One region of the Roseixanthobacter glucoisosaccharinicivorans genome, then DNA from elsewhere that is predicted to be linked to it. Evidence: predicted binding sites of a transcription regulator. Region 1 holds the regulator's gene; the other holds the start of a gene.

Region 1 (10,183 bases):
AGGTTGCCGCTGCGCCCGACGCCGCACTGCACCTCGTCGAGGATCAGCAGCAGGCCATGCTCGTCGCACAGGGCGCGCAGCTGCGGCAGGAAATCCGCCGAGGGCACGCGCACGCCGCCCTCGCCCTGGATCGGCTCCGCCAGGATCGCCCCGGTCTCCGGTCCGATGGCCGCCTTGACGGCCTCGATATCGCCGAACGGCACATGGTCGAAGCCCGGCATGTTCGGGCCGAAGCCTTCCAGATACTTGGGGTTGCCGCCCGCCGCGATGGTCGCGAGCGTGCGCCCGTGGAATGCGCCCTCGAAGGCGATGATGCGGTTTTTCGCCTCAGCGCCGATCACATATTGGTAGCGGCGCGCCATCTTGATGGCGCACTCCAGCGCTTCCGCACCCGAATTGGTGAAGAACATGGTATCGGCGAAGGTCACGGCCTTCAGCCGCTCGGCCAGGCGCTCGCCGCCGACGATGCGGAACAAATTCGAGGTGTGCCAGAGCTTTCCGGCCTGTTCGGTCAGCGCCGAGACCAGATAAGGATGGGCATGCCCGAGGATGTTGACCGCGATGCCTGCGGTGAAATCGAGATAGCGTCGCCCGTCCGTCGTGACGAGCCAGCAGCCCTCTCCCCTTTCAAAAACGAGGTCGATGCGCGCGTAGGTCGGCAGAACGGGGGTGATCACGGAACCCCTCCTCTTGGGGTGGGGCGAAACGCGCTGCGTCTCGCCGGACATCAGAAACGCCAAAGGCCGCCCTCGCGGGGCGGCCCGACAAAAAGGGATTCTAATGATCGCGCGCGGGAGGTCAACAGAGCGCAGCCGTTGACCTGATCGTAACGACTTGGGGACAACGGCACGGGAATGCATTCCGACTCTGTGCGGGCGGGCGTGCATATTGTAGTTTGCTCGTGGCTGACCACGACATCTCGTGCAGGCCTGTTCCCCAAGTGACGTTGGGCCCTGCGAACCCGCGTGCAATGGCGCGCCTGGGTGCGGGAGAAGAGTCGAAGGAGGAGAGCGATGAGCTGGAACGACGAGCGCGTCGAACTCTTGAAGAAGCTCTGGGGCGAAGGGCTTTCCGCAAGCCAGATCGCCGGCGAGCTGGGCGGCATCACCCGCAATGCGGTGATCGGAAAAGTGCACCGCCTCGGCCTCTCCGGCCGAGCGAAATCAACGGTTCCCGCCGCACGCCCGCGCAAGGCCCGGCCTGAAGCGCCCGCGAACAAGCCCGCGCCGCAGCCGCAAACCATGGGCAACACCGCGCTCGCCCCCGCCCTGGAGGCTTTCGTGGCGCCCGAGCCCGCGCCGCGTCCGGCAACCGGCGGCAATGTGGTCGCCATGGGCCAGCGCTGCACCATCATGAACCTGACCGAGGGCACCTGCCGCTGGCCGATCGGCGAGCCGGGCACGGAAAACTTCTATTTCTGCGGCGGCCGCAGTGTCACCGGCATGCCCTATTGCACCACCCATGCGCGGATGGCCTACCAGCCCACGCAGGATCGCCGTCGCGACCGGCGCGTCGCCCGCATCTGACCGCCGCCGCCGCGCTTGGGGCTGCGCCGGCTGCGCAGACCTCGCCGGGGCGACGCGACGACATCTTGGATTGTGCCAAAGGTCGGGCGCCGGGCGACATTGCCGCGTCGCTCGAATGGGAAGGCCGCGCGCGCATGGCGTCCGGGCCTTGATGCACCGAGGCTCGGCGCCCGAACCGCCCGGGGCCATGTGCGAGCCCGTAAGGGCATTTGGGCTGCGAGCAGGCCCTATCCCCGGAAAGAATATCTCCCGCGGGTTCCGCTCCGCCAAGACATCTGAATTTTGCACCATACGCCGCGGCCTGCGCGGGAGCCTGCTCGTGACGCTGGCGCTGCACGATGCGGCGGCACGCTGGCTCCGCACCATGGCGCATGAGCCCGCATACAGCGGGCCCAGCCACCAATCCCCGCAGCACCCCCGCATTCGAGCGCGCAGGCCCTCCCGCGCTCAATGCACGCGGGCGAACATTTCGTTGAACGAATAACCGGCGCCGCGCACGGTGCGGATCGGGTCCGACTGGCGCCCCCGATTGATCGCCTTGCGCAGGCGCCCCACGTGCACGTCCACCGTGCGCTCGTCGATATAAACGTCCTGTCCCCACACGCCGTCGAGCAATTGCTCGCGCGAGAACACCCGTCCCGGGCTCTGCATCAGGAATTCCAGCAGGCGGAATTCCGTCGGCCCAAGGTGCACCTCGCGCCCCGAGCGGTGCACCCGGTGGGTCTCCCGGTCCAGCTCGATGTCGCCAGCCCGCAGCAATGTGGCCACATGCTCCGGCTTCGCGCGCCGCAGCAGTGCCCGCACCCGCGCCAGAAGCTCGGGCACGGAGAAGGGCTTCACCACATAATCGTCGGCCCCGGTGGCGAGGCCGCGCACCCGTTCCGTTTCATCGCCGCGGGCGGTGAGCATGATGACCGGCAGACGCTCGGTTTCCGGGCGGGTCCGCAGGCGGCGGCACAGTTCAATGCCCGACAGGCCCGGCAGCATCCAGTCGAGGATGACGAGGTCCGGCACGCTTTCGCGCAACCGGGTCTCGCCTTCATCGCCGCGTCCGACGCTCTCCACGAAATAACCTTCTGACTCCAGATTGTAGCGGAGCAGAAGGGTCAGGGGTTCCTCGTCCTCGATAATCAAGATACGCGCAGGCACGGATTTTACCCCTGAAGGCTATGCCCCGGGAAAGCGACGGTGGTCTCGCTGGAGACATCCGCCTTCGGGCGCTCTTCGGACAACATCTGTCCCGACACCATATAATAGATGGTCTCCGCGATATTGGTCGCGTGGTCGCCGATGCGCTCGATATTCTTGGCGCAGAAAAGCAGATGCGTGCACACCGAGATGTTGCGCGGATCTTCCATCATATAAGTGAGGAGTTCGCGGAACAGCGAGGTGTACATGGTGTCGATGCCGCTGTCGCGGACCCACACATCCACCGCCTTCGCCTGGTCGCGGCTGGCATAGGCGTCCAGCACTTCCTTCAGCTGCTCCAGCACCAGATCGGACATGTGCTCGACGCCGCGCACCAGCTTCTGGGGATGATATTCCCCTTCGATGGCGAGCACGCGCTTGCCCACGTTCTTGGCGAGGTCGCCGATACGCTCCAGGTCGGAGGCGATGCGGATCGAGGCCACCACGTCGCGCAGGTCGCTCGCCACCGGCTGGCGCTTGGCGATGCAGACGATGGCCTTCTCCTCGATCTCCCGCTGCAGCAGATCGACGCTCGTATCGAGCAGGATCACGCGCTGGGCGGCAGCGGTGTCGCGGCGGATCAGGGCATTGACGGCGTCAGCCACCATGCGCTCCGACTGGCCACCCATTTCAACGACCTTGCGGCCGATCTCCTTCAGCTCGGCGTCGAAGGCCGAGACGGTATGGTCGGGCATCTGGCAGATCCTTGCTTGGTCAGCCGAAGCGGCCGGTGATGTAATCGCGGGTCTTGATCTGCTTGGGATTGGTGAAGATCACGTCCGATGGCGCGACCTCGACCAGTTCCCCCAGGTAGAAAAAGGCGGTGATGTCGGCGCAGCGCGCCGCCTGCTGCATGTTATGGGTCACGATGACGATCGTGAAATCCTGCTTCAGTTCGTCGATCAGATCCTCGATCTTCGAGGTGGAGATCGGATCGAGCGCCGAGGTCGGCTCGTCCAGCAGGATCACTTCCGGCTGCACGGCGATGGTGCGGGCGATGCACAGGCGCTGCTGCTGGCCGCCGGACATGCCGAGCGCCGAGGTATGCAGGCGGTCCTTGGTCTCTTCCCAGATGGCGGCCTTGCGCAGGCAGCTTTCCACCCGCTCGTCCATCTTCGCCTTATTGAGATTCTCGTGCAGGCGCACGCCGAAGGCGATGTTGTCATAGATCGACATGGGGAACGGCGTCGGCTTCTGGAACACCATGCCGATGCGCGTGCGCACCACGGTGGGGTCCAGTTCCTTGCCGACGATATTGACGCCGTCGAACATGACGCCGCCCTCGGCACGCTGGCCGGGATAGAGGTCGTACATGCGGTTGAACACGCGCAGCAAGGTGGACTTGCCGCAGCCCGAGGGGCCGATCATCGCGGTGACGCGCTTCTCGGGGATCTCGAAATTGATGTTCTTCAGCGCGTGGTTCTGCCCGTAATAGAAATCGAGCTTCTCCACCTTGATCTTGGTCGGCGCCTGAATGGCATCGGGCTTGGCCGAGACGGAGGAGGAAATATTGAAGGTCGGATCCACTGCAGAGTTCATGTCAGCCTCATTCGGTCTCTGGTCGCCCGGTGGGCCGGCGTGCTGCCGGCCCGGGCGGTGATCTTGGGCGCCCTCGGGGCGGTGATCTCAGGGTGCCGGTTCAGCGCGTGCGCGCCAGCACCAGACGGGACACGACGTTCAGGACCAGAACGCCCACGGTGATGAGCAGCGCGCCGGCCCAGGCCAGCGACACCCAATCGTCGAACGGGCTTCCGGCATATTGATAGATCGCGATCGGCAGGCTGGCCATGGGCTTGCTGAGATCCGTCGACCAGGAATTATTGCCCAGCGAGGTGAACAGCAGCGGCGCCGTTTCACCCGCCGCGCGGGCGATGGCCAGCAGGATGCCGGTGACGATGCCAGCGCGGGCCGCCCGCCAGGTGATCATGATGACCACTTTCCACTGCGGCGCGCCGAGCGCGAAGGCGGCTTCGCGCAAGCCCACCGGAACCAGGTTCAGCATGTCCTCGGTGGTGCGCACGATCACCGGGATCACCAGGATCGCCAGCGCGATCGCGCCGGCCCAGCCGGAGAAGCCGCCGAACGGCACCACCAGGAACTGGTAGATGAACAGGCCCACCAGGATCGACGGCGCCGAGAGCAGGATGTCGTTCACGAAGCGAGCGGCGGAGCCGATCTTCGTGCCCTTGCCGTTCTCGGCCAGGAAGGTGCCGGCGAACAGGCCGATGGGACCGCCGATCGCCAGCGCGATGCCGATCTGGATCAGAGATCCCACAATCGCATTCAGAAGGCCGCCACCCTGGCCGGGAGGCGCCGTCACCTTGGTGAAGACATTGAGGTTGAGGGCCGGAAGACCGCGGGAAATCAGGGTCCACAGGATCCAGGCCAGCAGGAAGATCGCGAAGACCGCGAACCCCGTGGAGACGACCTTGACCGTATAGTCCTTGGCGCGGCGTGCTGCGAGGGATGCCATGACGTTTGCCTCCCGGATCAATCGAGCCGCGAGCGCACGAGCGCACGGGACAGGGCAAGGACGATGAACGAGATCACGAACAGGATGAAGCCCAGCTGAAGCAGAGAGGTCAGCTTCAGCGAGCCGATCGAAGCTTCGGGAAACTCGTTCGCGATGGTGGAGGCGATGGTCGCGCCGGGCGCGAACAGGGAGGCCGAAAGGCGGGTCGCATTGCCGATCACGAAGGTGACGGCCATGGTTTCGCCGAGCGCGCGCCCGAGGCCCAGCATCACGGCGCCGACCATGGCGGTCTTGCCGTAGGGCACCGAGACGTTCTTATAGACCTCGAAGGTGGTGCCGCCGACGCCGTAGGCGGATTCCTTGAGCATCGGGGGCACCGATTCCAGGGTTTCGACGAACATGGCGGTGATGAAGGGGATGATCATCACGGCCAGGATCACCCCGGCGGTGAGCATGCCCGAGCCGAGCGGGGGTCCCTGGAACAGGGCGCCGATGACCGGCAGCGGGCCAAGCCATTCGATCAGCGGCGGCTGCACATAGGCGGCCACCAGCGGAACGATCACGAAGAAGCCCCACATGCCGTAGATGATCGAAGGCACAGCCGCGAGCAGCTGCACCGCGACGCCGATCGGGCGCTTCAGCGGCTGCGGCGCGATTTCCGTGAGGAAGAAGGCGATGCCGAACGAGAGCGGCAAGGCCACGACGACGGCGATCACGGCGCTGAAGATGGTGCCGTAGATCATCACCAGGGCGCCGAAATTCTCGGTCACCGGGTTCCAGGCGGGCGACCAGAGGAAGTCCAGGCCGAAATGCCGAAGCGCCGGCAGGCCGCCTTCGAACAATTGGGCGATGATCAGGCCCAGCAGGATGAGGACGAAGAAGCCGCTCGCCCACAGGGCGGCGACGAAGACGCGGTCGGCGATTGCCCCGACACCCTTTGCCTCGCCGATGGGAATGATCCCGTCCGACCTCAGTTTATCGACCGTTGCGTCCATCGCCCGATGATCCCCAAATCCCGCGCGCCGCACAGCTCGCGCTCATGAAAACAGATCGCGCAGCCGATCCGCGCACGGCTGCCGCGCGCACCATCGCCCCCGAGACCCATCACTTCCAGGATGCCGGCCGGATGCCGGACCCCGATCGAATTTGCTTTATGTCGAGGCCCGGGCCGCCACGGCGGACACGCCGCGAACCCTTCGCCTGCGAACCATCCGCGCGGGGAAAACCCGCAGCGAACCTTCCGCGCCCCACGCCGCAGCGCCGTCGCGAGGGCTGCCGTATCGGCAACCAGAACTGGGCAAGGCCCCCGCCTCTTCCTTGCAGAGAAGGCGGGGGCCTCGCAATCAGGGATCAGAGAACGGGCTTGCCGTCCGGGGTCTTCACTTCAGACTTCCAGGCCGCCTTGACGCGCTCCACAACCGCTTCGGGAAGCGGGATGTAGTGCAGCTTCTCGGCCATCTCGCTGCCGTCCTTGCCGTAGGCCCACTCGAAGAACTTCATCACTTCGCGCGAAGCATCCACATTGGTGGGGTTCTTCGGCAGGAGGATGTAGGTCGGGCTCACGATCGGCCACGCGCCGGCGCCGGCGGTGTTGATCATGGAAGCGGCGAAGTCCTTGGAGCCGGCCCAGTCGGCCGCAGCGGCGGCTTCGATGAAGGCGGGAACTTCGGGCGACAGGAACTTGCCGGCCTTGTTCTGCAGCTGGGTCACCACGAGCTTGTTGGCGGCGGCGTAGATGAACTCCACGTAGCCGATGCCACCCTTGGTGTTCTTCACGTTGCCGGTGACGCCTTCATTGCCCTTCGCGCCAGCGCCCGTGGGCCACTGAACCGAGGTGGCGGCGCCGACCTTGGACTTCCACTCCGGGCTGACGTCCGAGAGGTAGCTGGTGAAGATGAAGGTCGTGCCCGAGGCGTCCGAACGATAGACGGGAACGATCGCGGTGGAGGGCAGCTTCACGCCGGGGTTCAGGTCGGCGATGACCTTGTCGTCCCACTTGGTGATCTTGCCGAGATAGATGTCGGCGAGCACCGGGCCGGTGAGCTTGAGCTGGTTGGTGGCGATGCCGTCCAGATTGACGGTGGCGACCACGGAGCCGATCACGGCCGGGAACTGCAGCAGGTTCGCGGAAGCGAGCTTGTCGGACGCCATCGGGGCATCGGAAGCGCCGAAATCGACGGTGCGGTTGACGATCTGGTTCTGACCGCCGCCGGAGCCGATGGACTGGTAGTTCAGGCCGTTGCCGGTCTTCTCTTTATACTTGGCGCCCCAGGTCTGGTAGACGGGGGCCGGGAACGACGCGCCAGCGCCATTGATATCGATGGCGAAAGCGCCGCCAGCGAAAAGGGAGCTGGCAACAGCAATCGCTGCGCCAAGAGCGGTGGTGAGCTTCACGGGGTTCTCTCCTTGACCAATAGGTGTCGCCCGTCGGCTATCTGCCGCGACGCAACATTGGGCCGGTTAACTGTAACGGTCCGGCGCCACGGTTCTATGACCCCAACGTGACAGCGCGATGACGATTTATACCTTTGATTTTGAAGGAACTTTTTCGGGCATATCCACGAGGTCGAACCGGACCGTAAAAGTTGCACCGGCATCTTGCCGGCTCTCGATCCCCAGGCGCCCTCTATGACGCGCCACAATATGCTTCACGATGGCAAGGCCGAGGCCGGTCCCGCCCTGGTCCCGGCTTACCGCCACATCCACCCGGTAGAAGCGCTCGGTGAGACGCGGCAGGTGCTCGGGCGAAATGCCGGGACCGAAATCCTGCACCGACACCACCGCCGCCGGCGTTCCTCCCCGCTCGATGCCAACCGCCACCTCCACCCGATGCCCATTGGCCCCGTATTTCAGCGCATTCTCGACCAGGTTCTCGAACAGGCGAATTAATTCATCCCGTTCGCCAAGGACATAGACCGGCTCTTGCGGCCGGCTGATCTCGATCGCCACGTCGCGGTCGGCCGCGAGCGGGCCAAGCGTGTCGCACACATGGGCCACGATGCCGCCCAATTCCAAGGGGGTTTCCGGCCGCACATGGGCGTTCAGCTCGATGCGCGACAGCGAGAGCAGATCCTCGATCAGGCGCGACATGCGGCGCGCCTGCGCGGCCATGATGCCGAGAAACCGCTCCCGCGCCGCAACATCGTTACGGGCCGGGCCGAGCAGGGTCTCGATGAAGCCCAGCAGCGAGGCCAGAGGCGTGCGCAGCTCGTGGCTCGCATTGGCCACGAAGTCGGCCCGCATCTGTTCGATCCGGCGTTGGTGGGTGAGATCGCGGAACGTGAGCAGAACCGTATCCGGGGTGCGATCGTCGCGCGCGGTCGGGCCACGGCGCACCGGCTCGAGCCGGAGCGGGACCACGTGCGCCTCCAGCCAGCGATCCAGCGGCACCCGCTCGCCGAATTCAACGCGGCGCGGGATTCCGTCCTGCGCTCCGGCGCGCACCGCCTCAAGCACTTCCGGCACACGCACCAGGAACGAGAGGGGATCCCCCACCTTCGCCGGCCCCACCGAAAGGGCGACCCGCTGGTTCGCCGTGAGGATCTCGCCGCCCGGCGTGAGGAGGAGCGCCGGCTCCGGGAGCGCCGCCACCACCGCTTCCACCCGGGGATCGACTCGTGGGGCTGGCGGCGGCTCGTCGCGCAGCGGTTCCGGGTTGACCGGCGGTTGCGCCTCGCTCCCCCGCAGCGCCAGGAACGCACAGGCGGAGAACAGAACCACCAGCAGCGCCGCGAACGGCGGCGCGATCAGATCGAAGGCCACGCCCACACCGAACAGCACACACAGCGCGACCAGCGCGCCGAGCAAGGTGAGCCAGGATGCCGCGCCCGCGCGACCCGGCACTGCGCCGCCCATCATAAGCCCGCCCGCCGGATGGGCCGCGCGCCCGCGCCGTGCCACGCCCGCGACGAGCACGGGGCAGCCCCGGACAGGACCGCCGGCCACAACGGGCGGAAAGGCACCGAAAGTCTCGGCAAGGGCAGACCAGACATGAAGCGCATTTCCTCCAGCAGCATTTGCGTGCAGCAATTTTTGAGATCCGACGCAGCGGCCCCTTTGGCATATGCTGTAGCGCCTGCACGAAGACAATAAGACAGTGCCGGCATGCAGACGCCTTCCAGCGCATTCCTCAAGGTTTTTCTTTGGCTTTATGAGGCCGATGCGCTCGGGATCGGCGGGCGCCTTCACGCGCGTGCCGTGGAATGGTATCGCGTGCGCTCGCGCAGCGCCGAGGAGGGTCGAGTTCTTATGAAATTGGTCAAGCGGTACGGCACCACTCCGGCCCAGCCGCACCCCCGGTCCGCCATCCGCGCCCTGCTGACGCCCCACGTGCCGGTCCACGCGATCGCCACGGTGATCACCATGGCGCTTGCCGCCCTTGTGGCGGGCAAGACCCCAGCGGCAGCCGAGCCCCTGCCCGTGCCCAGCGCCGATTTCGCGCTGAAGGCCAAACTCGGCGGACGGGTGCTGGTGGATATGTCCCGCCAGGGCAATCGGATGCGGATGGAAATCAGCAATCCGGCGGTGCCGGGGACCTTGCTTGGCTTCCTCAATATCGACACCCGCAAGGTCGTGCTGGTCTCCCCCAGCCTGCCGAAAATGGGGATAGAGACCGACCTGCCGGCGGATTTCCAGATCGCCTCCCTCGCTGGCGAGGGCACGCGCGCGGGAACGGCCGAGGTCGCTGGAGAACCGTGCACCCTCTGGCAGGTGGAGAAGGCCGCCCAGCTCGCCGGGCCCACCACCGCGTGCATCACCGAGGATGGCATCGTCCTGAACACGATGGTGGAGATCCAGGGCAAGCCCCACCTCACCTTCGAGGTTCTCTCGCTGAAGCGCGGCCCGCAGGACCCCGAACTCTTCCGCCTGCCGCCAGGGACGCGGACGATGAAGGTGCCGAATGGGGCAGGCCTGCTGCCCTCAATTGGCATAAGCCCCACGCCCTGAGGCGCGGCGCGGGGCGTCGCTGTCAGCCGGCAGTGGGGCCGCCGGCGCT
Region 2 (10,183 bases), 510 kb from region 1:
GAAGATGTGGCGATGGTCGAACGCCGCCACCAGCTTCAGCGCGGTGGAGAGCAACATGCCGTTGCCGAACACGTCGCCGGACATGTCGCCCACGCCCACCACGGTGATCGGGGTGGTCTGGATGTCCACGTCGATTTCGCGGAAGTGGCGCTTCACCGCTTCCCAGGCGCCGCGCGCGGTGATGCCCATGGCCTTGTGGTCGTAGCCCACCGAACCGCCCGACGCGAAGGCGTCGTCGAGCCAGAAGCCGTGCTCCTGCGAGAGCCCGTTGGCGATGTCGGAGAAGGTGGCGGTGCCCTTGTCGGCCGCAACGACGAGATAGGGGTCGTCGCCATCCACACGCACCGTAAGCGGGGGATGCACGACCTCGCCGCCCTTGAGATTGTCGGTGATTTCGAGCAGCGCGGTGACGAAGATCTTGTAGGCGGCGATGCCCTCGGCCTGCACGGCGTCACGCGAGCCGCCGGCGGGCAGGTGCTTGGGCACGAAGCCGCCCTTGGCGCCCACCGGCACGATCACCGCATTCTTCACTTGCTGGGCCTTCACGAGGCCGAGCACTTCGGTGCGGAAATCCTGTGGCCGGTCGGACCAGCGCAGGCCGCCGCGGGCCACGTGGCCGAAGCGCAGGTGCACGCCTTCCACGCGCGGCGAATAGACGAACACCTCGTACATGGGCCGGGGCAGGGGCAAGCCTTCCACCTTGGCGCTGTCATATTTGATTGCGATCGCGCCCTTGGGCCGGCCGTCCGCATCCAACTGGTAGAAGGTGGTGCGCAGCGCGGCATCCACGAGATTGACGAAGCGGCGCAGGATGCGGTCCTCGTCGAGCGAGGACACGTCCGCGAGCGCGGTCTCGATCTCCTCGCGCAGCGGCGCGGCGCGGGCGGCGCGGGCTTCGGGGCTGGCATCGAGGCGTGGGTCGAAGCAGGTGTGGAACAGCTGGACGATGCGGGCGGCGACGTCCGCGTGGTTGGTCAGCGTGGTCCACAGATAGTCCTGGGAATAGGGAATGCCGGCCTGCCGCAGATAGCGTGCGAGCGCGCGCGCCAGCGCCACGTCGCGCCAGGCGAGGCCGGTGTCGAGCACGAGGGCGTTGAAGCCGTCGTTCTCCGCCGCTCCGCGCAGCACGGCGGTCAGCAGGTCCTCGAGCCGCGTGGCTGAGCCGGACACCTCGATGGTGCCGCCGTCCACCCGTTCCAGGGTCATTTCATGCAGCCAGGAGCGGCGGGTCTCGGTGTCGGCGCCGCACACCGGCTCGATGTGATAGGTGCGCTCGTTGATCGCCTTCAGCCCCATGTTCTCCAGCATCGGCACGCGCTCGGAGAGCGGGAGCGGACGGCCGAAGGAGAGCAGGCGCAGCGAGATGCGGTTCGCGGGATCGCCGGGGCGGCGGTAGAAGTCGAGGGCGATCGGCCGCTCGGGAAAAAGGCGCTCCAGCCGTTCGATATCGGCCACCGCCGTCTCTATGCCGTAGGCGGCGATATAGCCGGGATCGAACGCCTTGCCGTAGCGCTCGAACAGCATGCCGGCGTCGCCCGCGCTGGGCGTTTCGCGCAGCGCCTGGCGCAGGCGGTCGTTCCAGGAGAGTACGTCCTCGGCCACGGCGGCTTCCAGCGCCGCGCGGGCCACCTCGGGGGTGCGGCCTTCGCGCCGGCCGATGATGTAATGGACGCGGGTCAGCGGCACGTCGGAGAGGAAGACCGGGGACGCGGCCGAGACGTGACCGCCGAACGCGGTCGCGAGGCGGGCGCCGACCTTGTCGCGCAGCGCCGCATCGAAGCGTTCCCGCGGCAGATAGACCAGCACCGATACGAAGCGGTCGAAGGCATCGACGCGCGGCAGCACCCGCACGCGCGGGCGATCGTAAAGCGAGAGGATGTCGCGGGCGAACTCCAGGAGCGTCGCCGGGTCGATCTGGAACAGCTCGTCGCGGGGATACGTCTCCAACACCGTGCCGAGGGCCTTGCCGGAATGGCTTTCCCGGTCGAGGCCGGCATCCTCGACGACCATTTCCACCTTGCGGCGCAGATAGGGGATCTGGCGCACGGAATCGGTATAGGCCGTGGAGGTGAACAGGCCGATGATGCGCAACTCGCCGAGTAGGCGGCCGTCGTCGGCATGCAGCTTCACGCCCACATAATCGAGGAAGGCGCGGCGGTGGACGCGCGAGCGCAGCGACGCCTTGGTCACGATGAGCGGCAGCGGCCCGGCCAGGAACTGGCGGATTTCCGGCGTGGTCACCACCGCTTCCTCGCCGAACCGCAATTCGTGCACGTCGCGGTCGCGCAGGATGCCGAGCCCTTCCTCGGCGACTTCCAGGCCGCCGTCGGCGGCGAGCGCATAGCGCCGCACGCCGATGAAGATGAAGTCGTCATTGGCCAGCCAGTCGATGAAATCGGCGGCTTCCTTGCGATCGTCCTTGGAATAGGGCTGGGACTTGCGGCGGAAGCCTTCGGCCGCCTGCCGCACCTCGGCGCGCATGGCGAGGAAATCGGCATTGGTGGCGCGCACGTCGGCGAGCGTTTTGTCGAGCGCGATCTTGAGCGCCTCGCGCGCCTCGGCGGTCTCCAGCGCCTGGATGTGAATGTGGATCAGGCTCTCGCGGATGGAGCGCTTGCGGCCCTGCGACAGGTCGGTCTCGATGCCGGTGACCTGTCCCGTGCCGTCGCGCTCGACGGCGAAGATGGGGTGGGTGACGAACTTGGCCTCATAGCCCTGGTCCGCCAGTTCGCCGGCAATGGAATCGAACAGAAAGGCCATGTCGTCATTGACCGTCTCCACCACCGTGATGGCGGGAGCGCCGGCCCATTGCGGGTTGAACACCCGCACGTCGTGCAGGCCCGGCACGCGGCTGGCGAGATGGGCATGGGCCTCGCGGCACAATTGGGCGAGGGCTTCGGGCAGAAGCGCGGCCACATCCTCCGGGGCGGCGCCGGCGAGGAGGGCGCGGGCGAAGAAGGCGGGCACCGGACCGTCGGCGAGCAGGCTCACCGCGTCCTCGATGCGGGCCTGGGCGCCAAATCCGAGTTCCGAACCTTGAAATCCTTGGACGTTCATGGCCTCTCCCCCTTGGCACCCGCGCGCAACGCGGGGCCCCGCCGTCCCGATCGGACGTTCTGCACTGTGGGTTTCGCTCAGAGCCGCGACGGAACGATGACGGGGACCTATTCGAAGGGGGATCAAGATGAACGCGCCGAAGAGCACAGGCAAGCCCAAGAAACTCAAGGGAAACGCTGCCGAAAATACAGGCGAGCCCAAGAAAGGGGCGGTGCAGGCGGCCGTTGAGGCCGTCACGCGCGCAGCGAAGACGGTTTCCGCGAAGACTGCGCGGGCCGGCAAGCCCACCGCCAAGACGCCCGCCGCCCCGCCGCCCCGGCCAGCGGACGATACGCCCCGGATCGCGCTCGATCTGCCGCCCGCGCCGCTCGATGAGGCGAACCAGGCCTATTTCGACAAATGCATGGAGAAACTCGGCTTCGTGCCGAACGTTCTGGCCGCGTACAGCTTCGATCTCGCCAAGCTGAATGCCTTCGCCGGCATGTACAATAATCTGATGCTGGCGCCCTCCGGCCTGTCGAAGCTTGAGCGGGAGATGATCGCGGTCGCGGTTTCCAGCGTGAACCGCTGCTATTATTGCCTTACCGCCCATGGCGCGGCGGTGCGTGCTCTTTCGGGCGATCCGCTGCTCGGCGAGCAATTGGTGATGAATTATCGCGCCGCCCGCCTGGAGCCGCGCCAGCGCGCCATGTTGGACTTCGCCGTGAAGCTCACCGAGCGGCCCCACGAGGTGGAAGAGGCGGACCGGGCGGCGTTGCGCGCGGTCGGTTTTTCCGAACAGGACATCTGGGACGTGGCGGCCGTGACGGGCTTCTTCAACCTGTCGAACCGCATCGCCAGCGCCACCGACATGCGGCCGAACCCGCAATATCACGGACAGGCGCGCTGACCGGGAGCCATCGCACGGCGGGCTCACGCCGAAATCATCGCATTGCGCCGGCCTTCACGTTATATTTTCAGGAATATAATTTGGAAGGCCGGCATGCAGCACCCGATCCCACCCGTTTCCCACCTGTCCGCACCCGTCGGGAAGCCCCGTCGCCCGGTGGTCAGTAGAGTGATCATCCTCGGGTTCCTCCTCGCGAGCCAGGCCGCGCGCGCGGCTGAGGGGGAGGGATGTGCCGGCGGCGCATGGCCTCTGGATGCGGCCCGCGCTGCCCTCGCTGCGGCGCAGACTCATGTGGCGAACGGCGCCCAGCTGCCGGCGGCGGAAGGGGCGTTCCTGGTTGATCTGGTTCCCCTTGCCGACGCCGGATTGCCCTCTCCGCCCACGCGCCTCCCGGCTGAGGGTGTAAAGTTTGCCGGCTTTCTTCTTCTGCCGGCGCCGGCCGTCGCGGGCCGCATCGAGGTGAGCCTGTCGGAAGCCGGTTGGGTGGATCTTGTGCAGGATGGCAAGAGCTTGCCCGCCGTCGCTTTCACCGGTGTGAAGGGATGCCCCGGATTGCGCAAGAGCGTGCGCTTCGAGGTGACGCAGCGCCCGCTTGTGCTTCAGCTCAGCGGTGTTTCGGTGGACCGCCTGAAGGTGGCCCTCGCGCCGGTGCCCTGACATGTCAGCACCCGACCTGGGGTCACTCATACTGCTCAGACTTTAGGCGCAGGATGACCCTATTGACGGCAGCCAAGTTTACCGTGCTAGGTTGCGGCGCAAGATCAAAAGCATCGCCAAAGATGCGGTCTCAGGGGGAGTCGGGCGGGCGCACCAGCGCCGCCGGCCGAAACAAGCGAGGGCACAGAGCACGATGACGGACACTGTCTCAGACGTGCCCTACATCGTTGAAGCAGAAGGTCTCACAAAAGAGTTCAAGGGTTTCGCGGCGGTCAAGAACGTCAACCTGCGGATTCGGCGGCACACGATCCATGCCCTCATCGGGCCGAACGGTGCCGGTAAGACCACGTGCTTCAACCTGATCACGAAATTCCTGGAGCCGACCCGTGGCGTCATCCGCCTGAACGGGAAGGAGATCACCCGCACCAAGCCGGCCGACGTGGCGCGGCTGGGCATGGTGCGCTCGTTCCAGATCTCGGCGACCTTCGGCCACCTGACGGTGCTGGAGAATGTGCGCGTCGCCTTGCAGCGTGCGCTCGGCAATTCGTTCCATTTCTGGCGGTCCGAGCGCTCGCTCGAAGCCCTGAACGAGCGCGCCATGCAATTGCTGGAGGAAGTCGACCTCACCTCTTATGCCAAGCATGAGGCGGTGGAGCTGCCCTACGGCCGCAAGCGGGCGCTGGAAATCGCCACCACGCTCGCGCTCGAACCGGAAATGCTGCTGCTCGACGAGCCGACCTCCGGCATGGGCCGCGAGGATATCGCCCGCACCGCCGATCTCATCAAGCGCGTCTCGGCCAATCGCACGGTGCTGATGGTGGAGCACAATCTCTCCGTGGTCGCGGATCTGTCGGACGCCATCACCGTGCTGGCGCGCGGCGAGATCCTCACCGAGGGGCCGTATTCGGAAGTCTCCAAGAATCCGCAAGTGATCGAGGCCTACATGGGAACGGGGCATGGCCATGGGTGAGGCGGCCTCCGCCGCGCCGCTGCTCGCGGTGCGCGACCTGCATGGGCATTATGGCGAAAGCCATGTGCTCCACGGCATGAGCTTCGACATCCACAAGGGCGAGGTGGTGACGCTTCTGGGCCGCAACGGCGCCGGCAAGACCACCACCATGCGCGCCATCATGGGCCTGCTGCGCAAGCGCACCGGCTCCATCCGCTATGAGGGCAACGAGACGGTCAAGCTCGCGCCCAACCATATCGCGCGCTTGGGCATCGGCTATTGTCCCGAGGAACGGGGCATTTTCGCCAGCCTGAACGTACGCGAGAACCTGCTGCTTCCCCCGGTGGTGCTGCCTGGCGGCCTCTCCGTGGACGAGATCCACGAGCTGTTCCCCCGCCTGGAGGAACGGCGCAACAGCCAGGGCACGAAGCTGTCCGGCGGTGAGCAGCAGATGCTGGCGATCGCCCGCATCCTGCGCACGGGGGCGAAGCTGCTGCTGCTCGACGAGCCGACCGAAGGGTTGGCGCCGGTGATCGTGCAGCATATCGGCGACATCATCCGTGCGCTGAAAACCAGGGGCTTCACCGTGCTGCTCGTGGAGCAGAACTTCCATTTCGCCTCGACCGTCGCCGACCGCCATTATGTGGTGGAGCACGGCAAGGTGGTGGACATGGTCCCCAACGACAAGATCGCGGAAAACGCGGCGCGTCTCGAAGCCTTTCTCGGCGTCTGACGCCGGGTTTTCGGAACAACGCAACCGGCTGCCTTGCCGGAGGAGGAAACAAGATGCGTCTTGCAACCATGTTCATGGCGGCCGCGAGCCTGTTCGCCGTCACCGCCGCACAGGCCCAGACTACGCCGATTCCGGTCAAAATCGGCGTACTCAACGACCAGTCGGGCCTCTATGCCGATCTCGGCGGACCCGGCTCGGTGTGGGCCGCCAAGAAGGCGGTCGAAGATTTCAATGCCGCTGCGAAGGGCTTGAATGTGGAGGTCGTGTTCGCCGACCACCAGAATAAAGCCGACGTGGGCACCTCGATTGCCCGCCAATGGTACGATGTGGACGGCGTCGACGTGATCGTCGACGTGCCCAATTCCGGCGTTGCCCTGGCCGTGAACCAGGTGACGAAGGAAAAGAACAAGGTGTTCATCAATTCCGGCGCCGCCAGCTCCGACCTCACGGGCAAGGCCTGCACGCCCAATACCGTGCACTGGACCTATGACACCTGGGCGCTGGCCAACGGCACCGGCAAGGCGATCACCAAGAACGGCGGCGACACCTGGTTCTTCCTCACCGCCGACTATGCCTTCGGCCATGCCCTGGAGCGTGACACCTCGGAAGTCGTGAAGGCCAATGGCGGCAAGGTGGTCGGCAGCGTGCGCGTGCCGCTGAACAATTCCGACTTCTCCTCCTTCCTGCTCCAGGCCCAGGGCTCCAAGGCCAAGATCATCGGCCTCGCCAATGCCGGCGGCGACACCATCAACTCCATCAAGCAGTCGGCCGAATACGGCATCGTCGATGGCGGCCAGAAGCTCGCGGGCCTGCTGATCTTCCTCTCCGACGTTCACTCGCTTGGCCTCAAGACCGCGCAGGGCCTGAACCTGACCTCCGCGTGGTACTGGGACATGACGGATGCCAACCGCGCCTTCGCCAAAGAATTCGCGGCGGCCAACCGCGGCGTGCATCCGACCATGGTGCAGGCCGGCGTCTATAGCGGCGTGACCCATTATCTGAAGGCCGTCGCAGCCCTCAAGTCGGCCAAGGACGGCGCGGCTGTGGTGGCCGAGATGAAGAAGCTGCCCACCGACGACAAGCTGTTCGGCAAGGGCGAAGTGCGCGCCGATGGCCGCCAGATCCACCCCATGTACCTGTTCGAGGTGAAGAAGCCGTCGGAATCCAAGTATCCGTACGATTATTACACCTTGAAGGCGACGATCCCCGCCAACGAGGCGTTCCGTCCGCTCGACCAGGGCGATTGCCCGATGGTCAAGAAGACCTGATGGCGTCCGCGGGCCGGCGTCACGCCGGCCCGCTCTCTCCTGTTGCAGAGACCGATCCATGTTCGAGCTAATCGGCATCGCCCCCCAGGCCTTGTTCGGCCAGTTGCTGCTGGGCCTGATCAACGGCGCCTTCTATGCCATGCTGAGCCTCGGGCTCGCGGTGATCTTCGGCCTGTTGAACGTCATCAACTTCACCCACGGCGCCCAATATATGATGGGAGCGTTCGGGGCCTGGATGCTGCTGAATTATGCCGGCATCCCGTTCTGGGGCGCGCTGGTGCTCGCGCCGATCGTGGTCGCGGTGATCGGCATGATCATCGAGCGGCTGCTGCTGCGCCGGCTCTATCATCTGGACCATCTTTACGGGCTGCTGCTGACCTTCGGCCTGGCGCTGATCCTGGAAGGGCTGTTCCGCCGCCAATATGGCGCCTCCGGCCTGCCGTATAACAATCCGCTGCCGGGCGGCACCAATCTCGGCTTCATGTTCCTGCCCAATTACCGCGCCTTCGTTGTGGTGGCCTCGCTGGTGGTCTGCATCGCCACCTGGTTCGTGATCGAGCGCACCAAGCTCGGCTCCTACCTGCGCGCGGCGACCGAACGGCCAGACCTCGTCCAGGCGTTCGGCATCGACGTGCCGCGCATGATCACGCTCACCTACGGGTTCGGCGTCGGCCTTGCGGCGCTCGCCGGCGTGCTCGCGGCGCCCGCCTATCAGGTCAGCCCCACCATGGGCTCCAATCTCATCATCGTGGTGTTCGCGGTGGTGGTGATCGGGGGCATGGGATCCATCATGGGCGCCATCGTCACCGGCTTCGGCCTCGGCCTCGTGGAGGGCCTCACCAAGGTCTTCTATCCCGAAGCCTCGTCCACGGTGATCTTCGTCATTATGGCCCTCGTGCTTCTGGTGAAGCCCGCCGGCCTGTTCGGCACGGTGAAGTGAGGCCATCATGACTTCCGCGTCCTCCCCCGCCGTCGCTCCCGCGCCCGCCACCGCCAATGCATTCACGCCAGCCCGCATCGCCTTCGCGATCGTGGTGCTGGGGCTGCTGCTGGCGGCGCCGTTCGCGGTCTATCCCGTATTCCTGATGAAGGTGTTGTGCTTCTCGCTGTTCGCCTGCGCCTTCAACCTGATGCTGGGCTACACCGGGCTTTTGTCCTTCGGCCATGCCATGTTCTTCGGCGGGGCCGCCTACATCACGGCCTATCTGGTGAAGATGAAGGGCTTTCCGCCCGAGTTCGGCATCCTCGCGGGCACGGCGTTCGCCGCGTTCCTGGGTCTGCTCACCGGCGTGCTGGCGATCCGCCGGGTCGGCATCTATTTCGCGATGGTGACGCTCGCGCTGTCGCAGATGTTCTTCTTCTTCTGTCTCCAGGCGCCGTTCACCGGCGGCGAGGACGGCCTGCAGGCGGTGCCCCGCGCGACCATGTTCGGGTTCCTGGACATCTCCAAGGACGTCAATCTCTATTATGTGGTGTTGGGGATCTTCCTGATCGGATTTGCGATCATCTACCGCACCATTCATTCGCCGTTCGGGCAGGTGCTGAAGGCGATTCGCGAGAACGAGCCGCGCGCCATTTCCCTGGGCTATCGGGTCAACCAATACAAGGTTCTGGCCCTGGTGCTGTCTGCCGCCCTCGCGGGGCTGGCGGGGTCCACCAAGGCGATCGTGTTCCAGCTCGCCTCGCTCACCGACGTCGCGTGGCAAATGTCCGGCGAGGTCATTCTGATGACGCTGGTCGGCGGCATGGGCACCGTGCTTGGTCCGGTGGTGGGGGCGACCATCATCGTCACCATGCAGAATTATCTGGCCACGTTCGGCGAGTGGGTGCTGGTGATCCAGGGCGTTATTTTCGTGGTGGTCGTTTCCCTGTTCCGTCGCGGCATCGTCGGTGAAGTGCTCGCGCTGGTTCAGACGCTCCGCGAGCGCGGGTCGAAATAGTCGAAGCGCCACGCCGCCGTTCAAGGGGCCCCGGTGGGGCCCCTTTTTCTTTGGGGGCCCTTGTCTTTGGGTGGGACCGGGGCGTCGCGTCGCGCGGCTGCGCCGGTCCCTGCACTTGAGCCGAGCGCAGCGCCGAGCCATGCGCGCTTTCGTATTGAAGCGAAAACATCTTTCCTTCATAGAAACATCACGCAAAGCGGGACGCCGAGGAGAGGGCATTGGAATGAACGTGGCCAGCGAACGCAGCTTCCGCACGGCGCCCACAGAGGCGACGACCTTCTATTCCCGTATTTTTGGCCGGCGCGGCGTGGTCGCCTCGCACCATTATTTCTCCTCTGCCGCCGGGATTGACGTGCTGAAGGCGGGCGGCAATGCCATCGACGCGGCGGTGGCGGCGACCCTGGTGGAGGGCCTGCTGAACCCGAACATGCACACCATCGGCGGGGAATGCCCGATCCTCATCGCCCCCGCGGGATCGGGCGAGGTGATCTGCATCAACGGCAATATGGTGGCGCCGGGCCGGGCGACGCCGCAGGCGTTCCGTGACCGCGGCCATGAGGTGGTGCCGGCCGAGGGGATTCTCGCCGCGGGCGTGCCGGGCGCCTTCGGCGCGCTCATCGTCGCCGCCCAGCGCTATGGCCGCATGAGCTTCGCCGACCTCTCCGCCCGCGCGCTGGATCTCGCCCGCAC

The links. Region 1 encodes PhoB, which activates phosphate uptake and scavenging genes when phosphate is short. Its sites were predicted from a motif close to TGTCATNNANCTGTCAT; they were not measured.
Region 2: the regulator PhoB is predicted to act here: its motif matches at 3,143-3,159, upstream of V5F78_RS18025 (NAD-glutamate dehydrogenase).

What each region holds. Positions count from the first base shown of each region.
Region 1 is NZ_CM195538.1:3,388,764-3,398,946, forward strand. Features, by position in the region: gene V5F78_RS15700 (aspartate aminotransferase family protein) at 1-728, opposite strand, end outside; gene V5F78_RS15705 (GcrA family cell cycle regulator) at 1,014-1,526, shown strand; gene phoB (phosphate regulon transcriptional regulator PhoB) at 1,974-2,675, opposite strand; gene phoU (phosphate signaling complex protein PhoU) at 2,681-3,409, opposite strand; gene pstB (phosphate ABC transporter ATP-binding protein PstB) at 3,429-4,253, opposite strand; gene pstA (phosphate ABC transporter permease PstA) at 4,354-5,187, opposite strand; gene pstC (phosphate ABC transporter permease subunit PstC) at 5,205-6,182, opposite strand; gene pstS (phosphate ABC transporter substrate-binding protein PstS) at 6,538-7,581, opposite strand; gene V5F78_RS15740 (ATP-binding protein) at 7,708-9,102, opposite strand; gene V5F78_RS15745 (hypothetical protein) at 9,436-10,134, shown strand.
Region 2 is NZ_CM195538.1:3,894,940-3,905,122, reverse strand. Features, by position in the region: gene V5F78_RS18025 (NAD-glutamate dehydrogenase) at 1-3,057, opposite strand, end outside; gene V5F78_RS18020 (peroxidase-related enzyme) at 3,398-3,946, shown strand; gene V5F78_RS18015 (hypothetical protein) at 4,040-4,603, shown strand; gene V5F78_RS18010 (ABC transporter ATP-binding protein) at 4,797-5,573, shown strand; gene V5F78_RS18005 (ABC transporter ATP-binding protein) at 5,560-6,285, shown strand; gene V5F78_RS18000 (ABC transporter substrate-binding protein) at 6,339-7,553, shown strand; gene V5F78_RS17995 (branched-chain amino acid ABC transporter permease) at 7,612-8,493, shown strand; gene V5F78_RS17990 (branched-chain amino acid ABC transporter permease) at 8,501-9,493, shown strand; gene V5F78_RS17985 (gamma-glutamyltransferase family protein) at 9,717-10,183, shown strand, end outside.